Regions from separate parts of the Agromyces capsici genome, predicted to be linked through region 2. Evidence: predicted binding sites of a transcription regulator. Region 2 holds the regulator's gene; the other holds the start of a gene.
The links. The regulator LexA, encoded in region 2, represses DNA repair genes until DNA is damaged. The targets are predictions, from matches to a motif close to TCGAACANNTGTTCGA.
Positions count from the first base shown of each region.

Region 1: a site for LexA is predicted at 2,101-2,116, ahead of AC3RKB_RS12975 (HNH endonuclease signature motif containing protein). Genes of this name have one in related genera too.

Region 1 is NZ_JBYRET010000001.1:2,792,112-2,795,512, forward strand. It holds gene AC3RKB_RS12970 (HhH-GPD family protein) at 1-467, opposite strand, end outside; gene AC3RKB_RS12975 (HNH endonuclease signature motif containing protein) at 585-2,081, opposite strand; gene AC3RKB_RS12980 (nucleoside/nucleotide kinase family protein) at 2,189-2,791, shown strand; gene AC3RKB_RS12985 (ketopantoate reductase family protein) at 2,793-3,401, opposite strand, start outside.
Region 2 is NZ_JBYRET010000001.1:2,937,359-2,940,759, reverse strand. It holds gene AC3RKB_RS13695 (histidinol-phosphate transaminase) at 1-743, opposite strand, end outside; gene AC3RKB_RS13690 (LysM peptidoglycan-binding domain-containing protein) at 831-1,211, opposite strand; gene lexA (transcriptional repressor LexA) at 1,486-2,163, shown strand; gene metE (5-methyltetrahydropteroyltriglutamate--homocysteine S-methyltransferase) at 2,233-3,401, opposite strand, start outside.

The DNA.
Region 1 (3,401 bases), 150 kb from region 2:
CCGTCGACGGCGCGCGCGATGACCCGGCGCGTGTTGGTGTCGACGACGGGGTGCCGGTCGCCGAACGCGAAGGCGGCGATCGCCCTCGCGGTGTAGGGCCCGATGCCCTGCAGGGCGAGGAGCGCATCGAGGTCGCGGGGGACCTCGCCGCCGTGCCGCTCGACGATCTCGGTCGCCGCGCGGTGCAGCCAGAGCGCGCGGCGCGGGTAGCCGAGCCGGTCCCACGCGCGCACCGCCTCGGCGGGAGGCTCGGCCGCGAGGGCGGCGGGCGTCGGCCAGCGCCGCACCCAGTCCTCCCACCGGGGCTGCACCCGGGCGACCTGCGTCTGCTGCAGCATGAATTCGCTGACCAGCACCGCCCACGGCGACACGTCGGCCGCGCGCCACGGCAGCGGGCGCGCCGCATCGGCGAACCACGCGACGACCGGCGGCGCGATCCGGTGGCGTGCGTCGTCGTGCAGCGGCATCCGCCCAGCCTATTCGGCGTGCGTGAAGGCTGGAGGGCGGGTGTCCGGAGAACGGTGCCAGGGGCCGAGCGCCGGGCCCGAGGGTCAGGGGCACGATGACGCGTGCGCGTATCGACGTCAGAACGGCGGCGAGGCGTCGGCGGTGGCGTCGGCCGTGAGGTCTGCGGTGGCTTCGGTCGTGACGTCGGCGGTGATGCCGCTCGCCACGTCACATCCCGGTGGTTCACCGTTCCGAGGTCCTCGGGGTCGTCGGGGTCGCCGGGGTGGCGGAGCCGCCCGTGCCGGGATCGGGATACCGGGTTCGGTGGTGTGGGTGCGACCGGCCGGTGAACGCCATTCGAGCGTGCCGTCTCCGAGGTGTCGCACGGTCCATGTGGTCTCGTGCTTGAGGTGATGGTGCGGCGGGCAGACGCTGGCGAGGTTGTCGGATGCGGTGGTGCCGCCATGGGCCCAGTCCTGGGTGTGGTCGAGGTCGGTTCGGGCGGCGGCCCGGTTGCAGCCGGGGAACCGGCAGGTCTGGTCGCGTACGCGCAGCCATCGGGTCAGGTCGGCGGGTGGCCGGTACACCGTGCGGTCGACGTCGAGCACGGTGCCGCTGACCGGATGGGTGAGCAGCCTGGTGAATGAGGGCGCCTGCGCGGCGAGTTCGCGGGCGGTGTCGGGATCGATGGGCCCGTACCCGTCGAGTTCGCCAGGGGCGTCGTCGCCGAGCAGGGTGAGCACGGGCACCGTCACGTGCACGGTGGGCCGGATCGTGGCGGCGGCGACGTGGAACGCCTCGCCGACCGGGGGCACGCCGTACAGCAGCAGGTCGCGGGCGACATCGGCGCGGACCTGGTCGGGCGTGCGCGGATCGGTACCGGCCCGACGGGCCTGGGTCGTCCGGGCGCCGGTCGCGTCGTCGCCCGCCGGGCGTGGCGGATCGGCTGCGTCGGCGGCGATGCGACCGATGCGGTCGTGGATCAGCAGCGCGTCGCCCGCGGCGAGGTGCACGTGCAGCCAGGCCATGCCGTCGCGGGCGGGTTCGAGCTCGATCCGACGTTCGGCGCGGGCGGCCGCATGCCGCTCGGCGAGCGTTTCGGCCTGCGCGACCTCGCGGAGCCGGCGAGCCACGCGCCGCAGGCCGGCCGCCGTCAGCGTCTCGGCCCTGCCGGCGAGGTCGTCGTCGAGCCGGCCGAGCGCCGCAGCATCGAGGTCGGTGGTCTCGTCGATGATCACCCGCGCGTGGGCTTCGTCGAGCCGACCGGATCGGAGCGCGGCGAGCGTGGCCGGCAACCGGTTCGCCAGGGCCCAGGCGTCGGACACCCACCGCATCATGGTGCCTTCCGGCACCCGCAACGCGGTCGCGAGCTCGGCGATCACCGCGCGCCGCGCCAGCTCGCGCCGCCCCGCGGACGGGGCGGACGGCGAGGTGAACGCGTCCGCGTTGCCCATCGCGCACGCCACGGCCAGGTTGAGCACATCGACCCGCACGGCCGCCTGCATCGCCTCGATCCGCCGCGCCTGCACCGCCGCGTCGACCAGCCCGCCCAGTGCCTCCTCCGCCCTCGCGGACGGCGACCACGCGGGCACGTCATCGACGGTCGCAGGACGCTCGGCGGTCGCGGTGGTCATGCCCCGATCCTACCGAGATTCGAACGTATGTTCGAGTCCTGTGGAGAACTTCGCCGCGTCCGGAATGCCCCGTCGACCCGAACCCCGCTCCGGCCTACGCTCTGAGCATGCGACTGGTCACGACCCCGCGCACGACCTTCCTCCGCGAGGTGGCCGACGAACTGCTCACGCACACCGGGCGGGGCCGCGTCATCGTGGCGATCGACGGCCCGGTGCGCAGCGGCAAGACGCAGCTGGGCGACGACCTCGCCGACGTGCTGCGCGAGCGCGACCTCGACGTGTTCCGCGCGAGCGTCGAGGACTTCCACCGCTCGCGCGAGGCGCAGGCCGACTACGGTCCCGACACGCCCGCCCGCTACTACGGCTACGGCATCGACGAGTCGGTCCTGAGGCGCACGCTCGTCGAGCCGTTCCGGATGGCGGGCTCGACGGCGTTCGTGACGCGCGCGTTCGACCTCGTCCGCGACGCCTGGGTCGAGCCGAAATGGCGCACGGGCCCGGCCGACGCCGTCCTCGTGCTCGACGGCCGCTTCCTGCTGCGCGACCGGCTGCGCGAGCTCTGGGACTTCGCGATCACGGTCGACGGCGACCCGCTCGACGCGGCCGACCGGGTCGCCTACGCGGCATCCGACCCGCGCGATCATGCCGCGATCGTCGTCGACCTCGCCGATCCCGAGCATCCGCGCCGCGGCACTGTCGGCACCGCCTGAGTCAGCGGGTCCGGTCCTCGAGCACCTCGAGCACCCGCTCCGCCGGCAGGTGCGCGCCCGTGCGCTCGACCTCGTGGACGAGCGCGACGAGGGCGCGGTTGACGGGTGCGGCCAGCCCCGCGGCATCCGCTTCGCGCACGACCGCGCCGTTGAGGAAGTCGATCTCGGTCGGCTGGCCGCGACGCAGGCTCTGCTGCGTCGAGCCGAGGTTCGGCACGTTCCCCATCCGCACGCGCATCGACCACGGCAGGAGCTGGCCGAGCCCGAGCGGCAGGCGCGCGAACCAGCGCAGCCGCCGGTCGCCCAGGCCCTGCAACGATCCGAACCGGACGCCGCGGGCCACGCCCACGCGCACCGTCTCGCGCATCGACGCCGCCACCACCCGGCGCAGCCGGCGGTCGTCCACGACCTCCTGCACGCTCCGCCCGACGATCGCGGGGACCGCGTTGAGCATGTTCACGACGAGCTTGGTCCACTGCGCGCCGCGGAAGTCCGCGATCGCGACGACCGGCACCGCCCCCGAGAGCAGCCCGGCGATGCGACGCACCTCCTCGTCGGGCTCGCCGTCGCCTCGGCCGAGGTAGCTCGCGGCCGTCGTCGTCACCCGCAC
Region 2 (3,401 bases):
ACGAGCCGCAGCGCGTCGACGACGGCCGGGTCGGCGGCGAGGTGGCCGACCCGCGCCCCGGCGAACGCGAACGCCTTGCTCATCGTGCGGGAGACGAGCAGCCGCGGACGGCCCTCGAGCAGCGTGAGCGCGCTCGGCGTGCCGGGGTCGGCGAACTCGAAGTACGCCTCGTCGACCACGACGACGCCCCGAGCGGCGTCGGCGACCGCCGCGATCGCCGCGAGCGACAGCGGAGTGCCGGTGGGGTTGTTCGGAGCGCAGAGCAGCACGATGTCGGGGTCGTGACGACGGACCGCCGCGACGGCGGTCTCGGGCGAGAGCTCGAAGTCGGCGTCGCGCTCAGCGGTGATCCACTCGGTCCCGGTGCCCGAGGCGAGCAGCCCGTACATCGAGTAGGTGGGCGCGAATCCGAGCGCGCGGCGCCCCGGCCCGCCGAAGGCCTGCAGGATGTGCTGGAGCACCTCGTTCGACCCGTTCGCCGCCCACAGTTGCGCCGGCTCGAGCCCGTGGCCGAGGTACCGCGCGAGCGCGGTGCGCAGCTCGGTGAACTCGCGGTCGGGGTAGCGGTTGAGCCCGATGATCGCGGCCGCGACGCGCGCGACGATGTCGTGCGCGACGTCTTCGGGGATCGGGTGCGTGTTCTCGTTGACGTTCAGCGCGACGGGGACGACCTTCTGCGGTGCACCGTACGGGGACTTGCCGCGGAGGTCGTCGCGGATGGGGAGGTCGTCGAGACTCGTCACCGATCAATGGTATCGGCGGCCGACGCGAGGTTTCGGCGGCGCCGACGGCGGTAGGCGCGGGTCGGCGCGGCGGCGCGCCGCTCGACGCTACTCGACGACCGGCAGCGCGAGGCGCTGGCCGGGCTGCACGACGGGGTCGCGGAGCCCGTTGAGCTGCATGATCTCGTGGATCACCTCGCGCGGGTCGGCCGTGGGGGCGATGGATTCGGCGATGCCCCAGAGCGTGTCGCCGGCTCCGACCACGACGGTGTCGAAGACCGCCGGACCCGTGCCGTCGTCGATGCCGGCGACCGCGCCGCCCGAGGCGAGCGAGCCGAGGAGCACGCCGATCGCGATCGGCAGTGCCGCGAGCGCCGTGAACACCACGCGACCCCGACGCGTGAGGCGGAGTCGCGTGCGCGTCGCGGCTGGGGCGAGGTCGGGCAACGCCGGACCCGCGACGGTCGTTCCGATCAGCACTGCACTCATTCCGCACCTCCCCGATAGCCCCGCATCCGACCCTCGGCCGGGAGGGCCGGATGCGAAGCTGTGTTCCGAATATATCTTCGAACAATCGAACCTGCAAGGACCCGAAGGATGGGATTCCGGGCCTGATTCCGCGACACACTCGAACGGATGTTTGTCGCGTGCGTGCGAGGCGGATACAGTTTCGAATGTCGGGGACAGTCCAGCACCGACCACCGACATCACGAGATCCGGGCCGACGGCGGCCGAGACGAGAGGCGACACCGTGAGCATCGACATCGACCAGGCACGCGGCGCGGGCGGCCGGTCGCGTCGACGCAAGACGCTCAGCGCGAAGCAGCTCTCGATCCTCGAGGTGATCCGCCGTTCGGTCGCCGATCGCGGCTACCCGCCGAGCATGCGCGAGATCGGCGACGCAGTGGGGCTGTCCTCGCTCTCGAGCGTGACGCACCAGCTCAACCAGCTCGAGCTCGCCGGCTACCTCCGCCGCGACCCCAACCGGCCGCGCGCCCTCGAGGTGCTCATCGACGTGCCGGGCACCGAACCCCGTCCGTCCGACGTCGCGGCCGCGCCGGTGGGCGACGCCGCGATGGTGCCGCTCGTGGGCCGCATCGCGGCCGGCGTGCCGATCACCGCCGAGCAGCAGGTCGAGGAGGTGTTCCCGCTCCCCCGCCAGCTCGTCGGCAAGGGCGAGCTGTTCATCCTCAAGGTCGTCGGCGACTCGATGGTCGACGCGGCCATCTGCGACGGCGACTGGGTCGTGGTGCGCTCGCAGCCGACGGCCGAGAACGGCGAGATCGTCGCCGCCATGCTCGATGGCGAGGCCACGGTCAAGGTGCTCCGCCAGCGCGACGGCCACACCTGGCTGCTCCCCCGCAACTCCGCGTTCGAGCCGATCCTCGGCGACCAGGCCGAGGTGCTCGGCAAGGTCGTCGCGGTCCTGCGCGCGGTCTGACGCGACGACGAGGGCGGATGCCGCGGCACGCGCCGCGACATCCGCCCTCGTTCGTTCCTCGGCCCAGGCTCAGCCCGCGGTCGCCCCGACCGCGACGCCCGCGCGCACGGCCTGCGTCGCCTCGACGATGTTCGCGAGCGACGCGACCGTCTCGTCGTAGCCGCGCGTCTTGAGCCCGCAGTCCGGGTTCACCCAGAGACGGCCGGCCGGGATCGCGCCGACGGCGCGCTCGAGCAGCGACTGCACCTCCTCGACGCTCGGCACGCGCGGCGAGTGGATGTCGTAGACGCCCGGGCCCACGCCGTGGTCGAAGCCGCTGGCCGACAGGTCGTCCACGACCTCCATGCGGCTGCGCGCCGCCTCGATCGAGGTGACGTCGGCGTCGAGCTCGCGGATCGCGTCGATCACGACGCCGAACTCCGAGTAGCAGAGGTGCGTGTGCACCTGCGTGGCCGGCTCGGCGCCGCCCGTGGCGAGCCGGAACGAGCCGACCGACCAATCGAGGTAGGCGGGCTGGTCGGCGCGCTTGAGGGGCAGCAGCTCGCGCAGTGCCGGCTCGTCGACCTGGATCACGCGGATGCCCGCGGTCTCGAGGTCGGTGATCTCGTCGCGCAGCGCGAGCGCGACCTGGCGCGCGGTGTCGCCGAGCGGCTGGTCGTCGCGGACGAACGACCACGCGAGGATCGTCACGGGACCGGTGAGCATGCCCTTCACCGGCTTCTCCGACAACGACTGCGCGTACTCCGACCACTCGACGGTCATCGGCGCCGGGCGCGAGACGTCGCCCCACAGGATCGACGGGCGCGTGCAGCGCGAGCCGTACGACTGCACCCAGCCGTTCTGCGTGACGGCGAAGCCGTCGAGCAGCTCGGCGAAGTACTGCACCATGTCGTTGCGCTCGGGCTCGCCGTGCACGAGCACGTCGAGGCCGAGCTCCTCCTGCAGCTGGATGACGCGGGCGATCTCCTCGCGCATGAGCTCGCGGTAGGCGGCATCCGTGAGCTCGCCCTTGACGAGGCGCGCACGGGCGCGGCGGATGTCGGCGGTCTGCGGGAACGAGCCGATCGTCGTGGTCGGCAGCGCGGGCAGGTCGAGGTCCTCCTGCGCGGCGACGCGCGCGTCGTACGCGGCACGCGAGAACGCGGCGGCGTCGAGCGCGTCGAGGCGGTCGCGCACAGCGGGCACGCGCACGCCGGGGGCTGCGGCGCGGTCGGCGAGCGAGGCGGACGCCGCGTCGA